Massilia litorea: one gene and its partner. The protein of the gene in region 2 interacts with the protein of the main gene of each other region in a pairwise test. Links are inferred from orthologs where the notes say so. Each region holds a gene or a part of one and is shown on either strand. Other genes may lie near its edges. The genes, in order: clpA and LPB04_RS21485.

Region 1 (3,347 bases), 140 kb from region 2 along the record:
AAGTACATAAGTACATGTCAATGTTTGCATTGTTGATGCACTGGATTTTGAAGTCAAGCCCTTTGATGCGACTGTTGTTAATTTTTTCATACGTCATGCATGCAGGGTGCAAACCCAGCTCTTGATTTCCGCAATCGGATCGCCATCTGCGCTTTCAACGGAAAACAAGTAAGATGAAAGCGAATCGAAGTGAGCTGAGTGACGCGATCTGAACTCGTGATCTGATATTTCCGCTTTGCATCATCCTGGAACGCTTTAGAATACGCCCATGGCAACCAAGCACGATACCGAACAGCTGCTGGAGCGGCAAGTCGTAAAACCACCGCCCCTGTACCAGGTGGCGTTGCTGAATGATGACTACACACCGATGGAGTTTGTGGTGGCCATCATTCAGGAGTACTTCAACAAGGATCGCGAGACGGCGACGCAGATCATGCTTTCCGTGCACCGTCATGGTAAAGGAGTGTGCGGCGTGTTTTCCAAAGATATAGCGTGTACCAAAGTGGAGTTTGTCTTAACGCATGCGCGCAAGGCGGGGCACCCCCTGCAGTGCGTGATGGAGGAAGTATGATTGCGCAGGAACTTGAAGTATCCCTACACATGGCCTTTGTCGAAGCTCGACAGGCACGGCACGAGTTCATTACCGTGGAGCACCTGCTGCTTGCGCTCCTCGACAATCCCTCGGCCGCTGAAGTCCTGCGTGCATGCGCGGTCAATATCGATGACCTGCGCAAGACCCTGACCAATTTCATCGGTGACAACACCCCGACCGTGCCCGGCACGGGCGAGGTCGACACCCAACCGACGCTCGGCTTTCAGCGCGTGATCCAGCGCGCGATCATGCACGTGCAGTCGGCCTCGAACGGCAAGAAGGAAGTCACGGGCGCCAACGTGCTCGTCGCGATCTTCGGCGAGAAGGACTCGCACGCCGTTTACTACCTGCACCAGCAGGGCGTGACCCGCCTCGACGTGGTCAACTTCATCTCGCACGGCGTGCGCAAGGACCAGCAGATCGACAGCCAGAAGGCGTCGGAAGGCGTGGAAGAGGCGCAAGTCGAAGGCGCGACGAAAGAGAGCCCGCTCGACCAGTTCACCCAGAACCTGAACAAGGCTGCCGCCGACGGCAAGATCGATCCGCTGATCGGTCGCGAAGAGGAAGTGGACCGCGTGATCCAGATCCTGTGCCGCCGCCGCAAGAACAATCCGCTGCTCGTCGGCGAGGCCGGGGTCGGCAAGACCGCGATCGCGGAAGGCCTGGCATGGCGCATCGTCCAGGAAGAGGTGCCCGAGATCCTGCAGAACGCCGTCGTGTTCTCGCTCGACATGGGTGCGCTGCTGGCCGGCACCAAGTACCGCGGCGATTTCGAGCAGCGCCTGAAAGCCGTGTTGAAACAGTTGAAGGATACGCCGAACGGCATCCTGTTCATCGACGAGATCCACACGATCATCGGCGCCGGCTCGGCTTCGGGCGGCACGCTCGACGCCTCGAACCTGCTGAAACCGGCCCTGGCCAACGGTCAGCTGAAGTGCATCGGCGCGACCACGTTCACGGAATTCCGCGGCGTGTTCGAGAAGGACCATGCCCTCAGCCGCCGCTTCCAGAAGGTGGACGTGAACGAGCCGTCGGTCGAGCAGACCGTGCAGATCCTGCGTGGCCTGAAGTCGCGCTTCGAAGAGCACCACGGCGTGAAGTATTCGTCGTCGGCGCTGTCGACCGCGGCGGAACTGGCGGCACGCTTCATCAACGACCGTCACCTGCCCGATAAAGCGATCGACGTCATCGACGAAGCGGGTGCAGCCCAGCGCATCCTGCCGAAGTCGAAGCAGAAGAAAACCATCGGCAAGACCGAGATCGAGGAAATCATCGCCAAGATCGCCCGTATCCCACCGCAAACGGTCAACCAGGACGACCGCAGCAAGCTGCAGACGATCGACCGCGACCTGCGCAACGTCGTTTTCGGCCAGGATCCTGCGATCGACGCGCTGGCGTCCGCCATCAAGATGGCGCGCGCGGGTCTCGGAAAACAGGACAAGCCGATCGGCTCCTTCCTGTTCTCCGGTCCGACCGGTGTCGGCAAGACCGAGGTGGCCAAGCAGCTGGCCTTTATCCTCGGCATCGAGCTGATTCGCTTCGACATGTCGGAGTACATGGAGCGTCACGCCGTGTCGCGCCTGATCGGTGCGCCGCCGGGCTATGTCGGCTTCGACCAGGGCGGTCTGCTGACGGAAGCCATCACCAAGAAGCCGCACGCGGTGCTGCTGCTGGACGAGATTGAAAAAGCCCACCCGGACATTTTCAACATCCTGCTGCAGGTGATGGACCACGGCACGCTGACCGACAACAACGGACGCAAGGCCGACTTCCGCAACGTGATCATCATCATGACCACGAACGCGGGCGCCGAAAGCCTGACCAAGCGCTCGGTGGGCTTCGTGGATTCGAAGGCGGCAGGCGACGAGATGGCCGACATCAAGCGCATGTTCACGCCGGAGTTCCGCAACCGCCTGGACGCGACCATCAGCTTCCGCGCGCTGGACGAGGAAATCATCCTGCGCGTCGTGGACAAGTTCCTGATGCAGCTGGAAGAGCAGCTGCACGAGAAGAAGGTGGAAGCCATCTTCACCGAGAAACTGCGCAAGTTCCTCGCCTCGAAGGGCTTCGATCCGCAGATGGGTGCACGCCCGATGTCGCGCCTGATCCAGGACATGATCAGGAAAGCCCTGGCCGACGAGCTGCTGTTCGGCCGCCTGGTCAACGGTGGACGCGTCACGGTCGACCTGAACGAGAAGGACGACGTCACGCTCGAGTTCCCGGAAGGCGACGCACTGCCGCCGCCGGCCCCGGCCGAGACGGTCGAGATCGAGTAAGCCTCGATCCGCTCACACAAACCGCGCCCCGTGCGCGGTTTTTTTTTGCTTGTAAGCACATCAACTCGTCTGTGCACTGTGGCAAACTCATGCTCTTTTGCAACCTTTGCCTGCGCCACCATGAACGTGCCCAGAACCATCCTCGCGCTGTCCCTGGCCCTGATCGGCAATCAGGCCGTGGCCGCCGATCCTTATTTCCGCTTCCCGGCCGTGCGCGGCGATACCGTGGTCTTCACCGCCGAGGGCGACCTCTGGCGCACGACCACGAGCGGCGGCAAGGCGACGCGCCTGACGACCCATCCGGCCGCTGAAACCCATGCCGCGATCTCGCACGACGGCAAGTTCGTCGCCTTTGCCGCCTCCTACGAAGGCGCACAGGAAGCCTATGTGATGCCGCTGGAAGGCGGCTTGCCGAAGCGGATCACCTTCGAGAACGGCGGCGTGGCGGTGCTGGGCTGGACCGCCCAGGGCGAGGTGCT
Region 2 (3,640 bases):
ACGGCGCGGTTCTGGGCATCCGCAATCCTCAGGCGCGCGATGGCGTCGCTGGCGCGCAGTACGTAGAGCACGCGGTGGCCGAGGATCGGCCAGTTGATCGGCTTCGAGACGAAGTCGGTGGCGCCGGCCTCGTAGGCGCTGGTCACCGCTTCGATGTCGTCGCCGCCGGTCACCATCACGATCGGCACCGAAGCGCCCGCACCCTCGCTGCGGCGGATCGCGCGGCAGGCGGCAAAGCCGTCCAGGTGCGGCATCTCGACGTCCATCAGGATCAGGTCGGGCCGGCGCTGCATCGCCAGGGCCAGCGCCTCGCGTCCGTCCGCCGCTTCGATGCCCTCCAGGCCGACCTGCTGCAGCATCTCGAGCATCAGGAGACGCATCACCGGATCGTCGTCGGCCACCAGCACGACACCGCGTTGTAGGGATGGGGAGGCTGGCATCATGTTTCCTTCACTAGCATGGTGTTCAGTGACTGCTGCACCGCCAGGAATTCTTCTTCCATGTCGGTCAGCAGGGTGGCCGCGCCGTCGACGCTGGCGTTGCGGCCCATCTGTTCGAGGTCCTTGCACAGGCGCGCCAGCGTCTCGGCGCCGACATTCGCGCTGGCCGACTTCAGGCTGTGCGCGACGCGGCGCACGGTATCGGCGTCCTCCCCGCCGACGGCCTGGCGCAGGGCGCGCAGGTGCTGCGGGGTGTCGCCGACATAGGCGGCAATCACCTTCTGCACCAGGGCGTCGCCGCCTTGCTGGCTGAGCGCGCGGATGTTCTCCAGCGCCCTGGCGTTGATGACGTCGCGCTGGATCACTTCGCGGACTTCCGGCGGCAGGGTCGGCACGGCCTCGTCGTGGTGCACGCTGGCCGCCAGCGGTATGGCGATCCAGCGTCCAATCACGCCGGCCAGTTCGGCCTGGGTGAACGGTTTCGACAGGTAGTCGTCCATGCCGGCCGCGAGGCAGGCTTCGCGGTCGCCCTGCAGCGCATTCGCGGTGATCGCGATGACCGGCAGCGTGCGCGGGCGGCCCGCCTCCTGCTCATCGCGCCGGATCGCCGCGGTGGCGGCAAAACCGTCCATCACCGGCATCTGGCAATCCATCAGCACCGCCTCGAAGCGAGTGGTGCGCGCGGCCTCCAAGGCCTGGAGACCGTTCTGCGCTACTTGCGCCTGCAGGCCGAGGCTCTCCAGCATCGCTTTCGCCACTTCGACGTTCACGGGATTGTCCTCGGCCAGCAGCACGCGCCGCACGCGTCCCGATCCTTCGCCGCGCTCGACCTTCGTCTGCGGCGGCGGCAGGAACTGCGGCGCCGGCGCAGTCGCCCCGCGCGGCCGGGTGCCGAGGCAGGCGAACAGGTCGGCCGCGCGCGCCGGCTCGATCAGCTGGTAGGCCACGCCCGCTTCGCGCCGCTGCACCGGGTCGGCCGCCAGGCGTTCGGGGCTGAGCAGGATGATGCGGGTCGGACGCGTGAGCGGGTCGGCCTTGATGGTCGCGGCCAGCAGCAGGCCGCTCGACTGGCTCAGCTCCATGTTCAGCACCGCGGCATCGAAGGGCTTGCCGGCGCGCGCGTCGCTCGCCAGGCGCTCGAGGGCGGCACGCGCGCTGGCGGCTTCCTCGCACACCAGCTCCCAGTCCGCCAGGTGGCGGGCCAGGGCGACGCGCGTGGTTTCGTCCTCATCGACCACCAGCACGCGCATGCCGCTCAGGGGGTGCTGCTGCCCGCCGGGCGCGTCCGGATCGACGCGGCGCTTGTCGAAGCTGACGGTGAACCAGAACACCGACCCCTGTTTGGCACCGTTGTCGACCCCGATCGCGCCGCCCATCAGTTCCACCAGCTGCCTGGAGATCGCCAGGCCCAGGCCCGTGCCGCCGAACTTGCGGGTGGTCGAATCGTCGGCCTGCGAGAATGCCTCGAACAGGCGTCCGCGCGCTTCGCGCGAAATGCCGATGCCGGTATCGTGGACCTCGAAGCGCAGCATCACCGCCTGGCTGTCTTCGCTCGCCACGCGCACGCGCGCCTCGATCCGGCCCTGCTCGGTGAACTTGATGGCGTTGCCGAGCAGGTTGGCCATGATCTGGCGCAGCCGGTTCGGGTCGCCGCAGATCGCGACCGGGATGTCGTTGGCGATGTCGAAGTCGAGCGCGATGCCCTTGTGCTGGGCCTGCGGCGTGTAGACCGTGTGGATGTCGTCCAGCAGGTCCCACAGGTTGAAATTGATGTATTCGATGGTGAGCTTGCCGGCCTCGATCTTCGAAAAATCGAGGATGTCGTTGATGATCACCAGCAGGTGCTCGCCCGAGCGCTTGACCAGGCGCGTGTAGTTGCGCTGGACCTCGGTGAGATGGGTCCCGAGCAGCATCTCGGTCATGCCCAGCACGCCGTTCATCGGGGTGCGGATCTCGTGGCTCATCGTGGCGAGGAAGGCGCTTTTTGCGCGGCTGGCCGCCTCGGCGGCGTTCTTGGCCCGCTCGAGCTGCTCGGTGCGCACCGACACCTGGCGTTCGAGTTCGTCGCGGTGCAGGCTGAGGGCGGCGCCGCGGCCTTCGATCTGGGCCAGCATGTCGTTGAAGCTGTTGATCAGGGTGCCGAGTTCGTCGCGCCGTTCGTGCGGCACACGCAGCGTGTAGTTCTGGCTGCTCGACACCTCTTGCGCGGTCTGGATCAGTTTCGTCACCGGGGCCGCGATGCTGCGGGTTAAACGCCGCGCCAGCACCAGCGATACCAGCAGCGATGCGCACATCGCCGCGCCCAGCACCCCGACGCTGCGCAGGATGTCGCGCCACATCGGCCGCAGGTCGGCTTCGATCACCAGCACCCCGACCTGGGCCTTGGCGCCTGCCACCTGCCGGTACAGGCGCATGCGCGGCGACCACAGGCGGGCGGTGTCGAGGTTCGCCAGTGCCAGCGTTTCCTCGTCGATCGTTTCGAGGGTGGCCGCCGGGTCCCCTCCGGCGTGGGCGGGGGCGCTGTAGGCGGCGAACAGCTTGCCCTTGCGGTCGTACAGCGCGGCCTGGGAGATTTCGCCCTTCGCTTCGAGCGAGGCGAGCAGGGTGCGCGCCAGGCTGCGGTCGTTGAACACGAGCGCGTCGGCGCTGTTGGCGGCCACCACGCCGGCCAGCGAGGACAGCTGCCGGCCCTCGTTTGCGCGCCCGTTCAGCACCGAGGCGACCGTAAAGGCGACGAAGACGCAGGCCAGGGCGACGCCGGTCGACAGCATCAACATCGTCGTCAGCTTGCGGTACAGGCTGGAGCGCGCGGAATTCAGCATAGAAGCATGGATGCGATCTGCGGAAGCGGCATGGCGGCACGGGCCGGCGCCGTTGAGCGAGCGCATGCCCTCCTTGCAGAAATGCAAATTCCTGCAGGAAAAAATATTACGGTGCTGGGGAGGGGGTGACCTTGCGGTGGCGCAAGGCAGGAGGGAAGGGGATGAATTGGCAACGGCGCGGCAACAGAGGGTTGCCGGGACGAAGGGTGGACGGCGCTGCCGTCCACCCCAAGGGTCAATGCGGTCCCTGTGCTAGCAACATCCCCCGCTGCGGCCGGACCCATAGCGCGCTTCCTGCCGTTCGCGGAAAAACTCCTCGTAGGTCATCGGCGTCTTGTCCGGATGCTCGCGCTCCATGTGCGCGAGGTAGGTGTCGTA

The links.
Region 1: the proteins of LPB04_RS21485 (region 2) and clpA interact in binary tests that used the Escherichia coli proteins (3 or more experiments, as listed by UniProt). The link is inferred for Massilia litorea from one-to-one orthologs.

Annotation. Positions count from the first base shown.
Region 1 is NZ_CP062941.1:4,917,176-4,920,522, reverse strand. Bases 186-3,217 are described here. They hold clpA (ATP-dependent Clp protease ATP-binding subunit ClpA), read left to right. Parts: upstream 186-567; coding sequence 568-2,868; downstream 2,869-3,217. Other genes in these bases: LPB04_RS22070 (S41 family peptidase), read left to right, coding at 2,989-3,217; clpS (ATP-dependent Clp protease adapter ClpS), read left to right, coding at 269-571. Outside these bases: more of LPB04_RS22070, read left to right, coding at 3,218-3,347. UniProt on the Escherichia coli protein: ATP-dependent specificity component of the ClpAP protease. It directs the protease to specific substrates. It has unfoldase activity. The primary function of the ClpA-ClpP complex appears to be the degradation of unfolded or abnormal proteins.
Region 2 is NZ_CP062941.1:4,775,598-4,779,237, reverse strand. The notes cover bases 240-3,564. They hold LPB04_RS21485 (response regulator), read right to left. Parts: upstream 3,263-3,564; coding sequence 440-3,262; downstream 240-439. Other genes in these bases: LPB04_RS21480 (YbdD/YjiX family protein), read right to left, coding at 3,515-3,564; LPB04_RS21490 (putative bifunctional diguanylate cyclase/phosphodiesterase), read right to left, coding at 240-440. Outside these bases: more of LPB04_RS21490, read right to left, coding at 1-239; more of LPB04_RS21480, read right to left, coding at 3,565-3,640. UniProt on the Escherichia coli protein: Member of the two-component regulatory system UvrY/BarA involved in the regulation of carbon metabolism via the CsrA/CsrB regulatory system. Phosphorylates UvrY, probably via a four-step phosphorelay.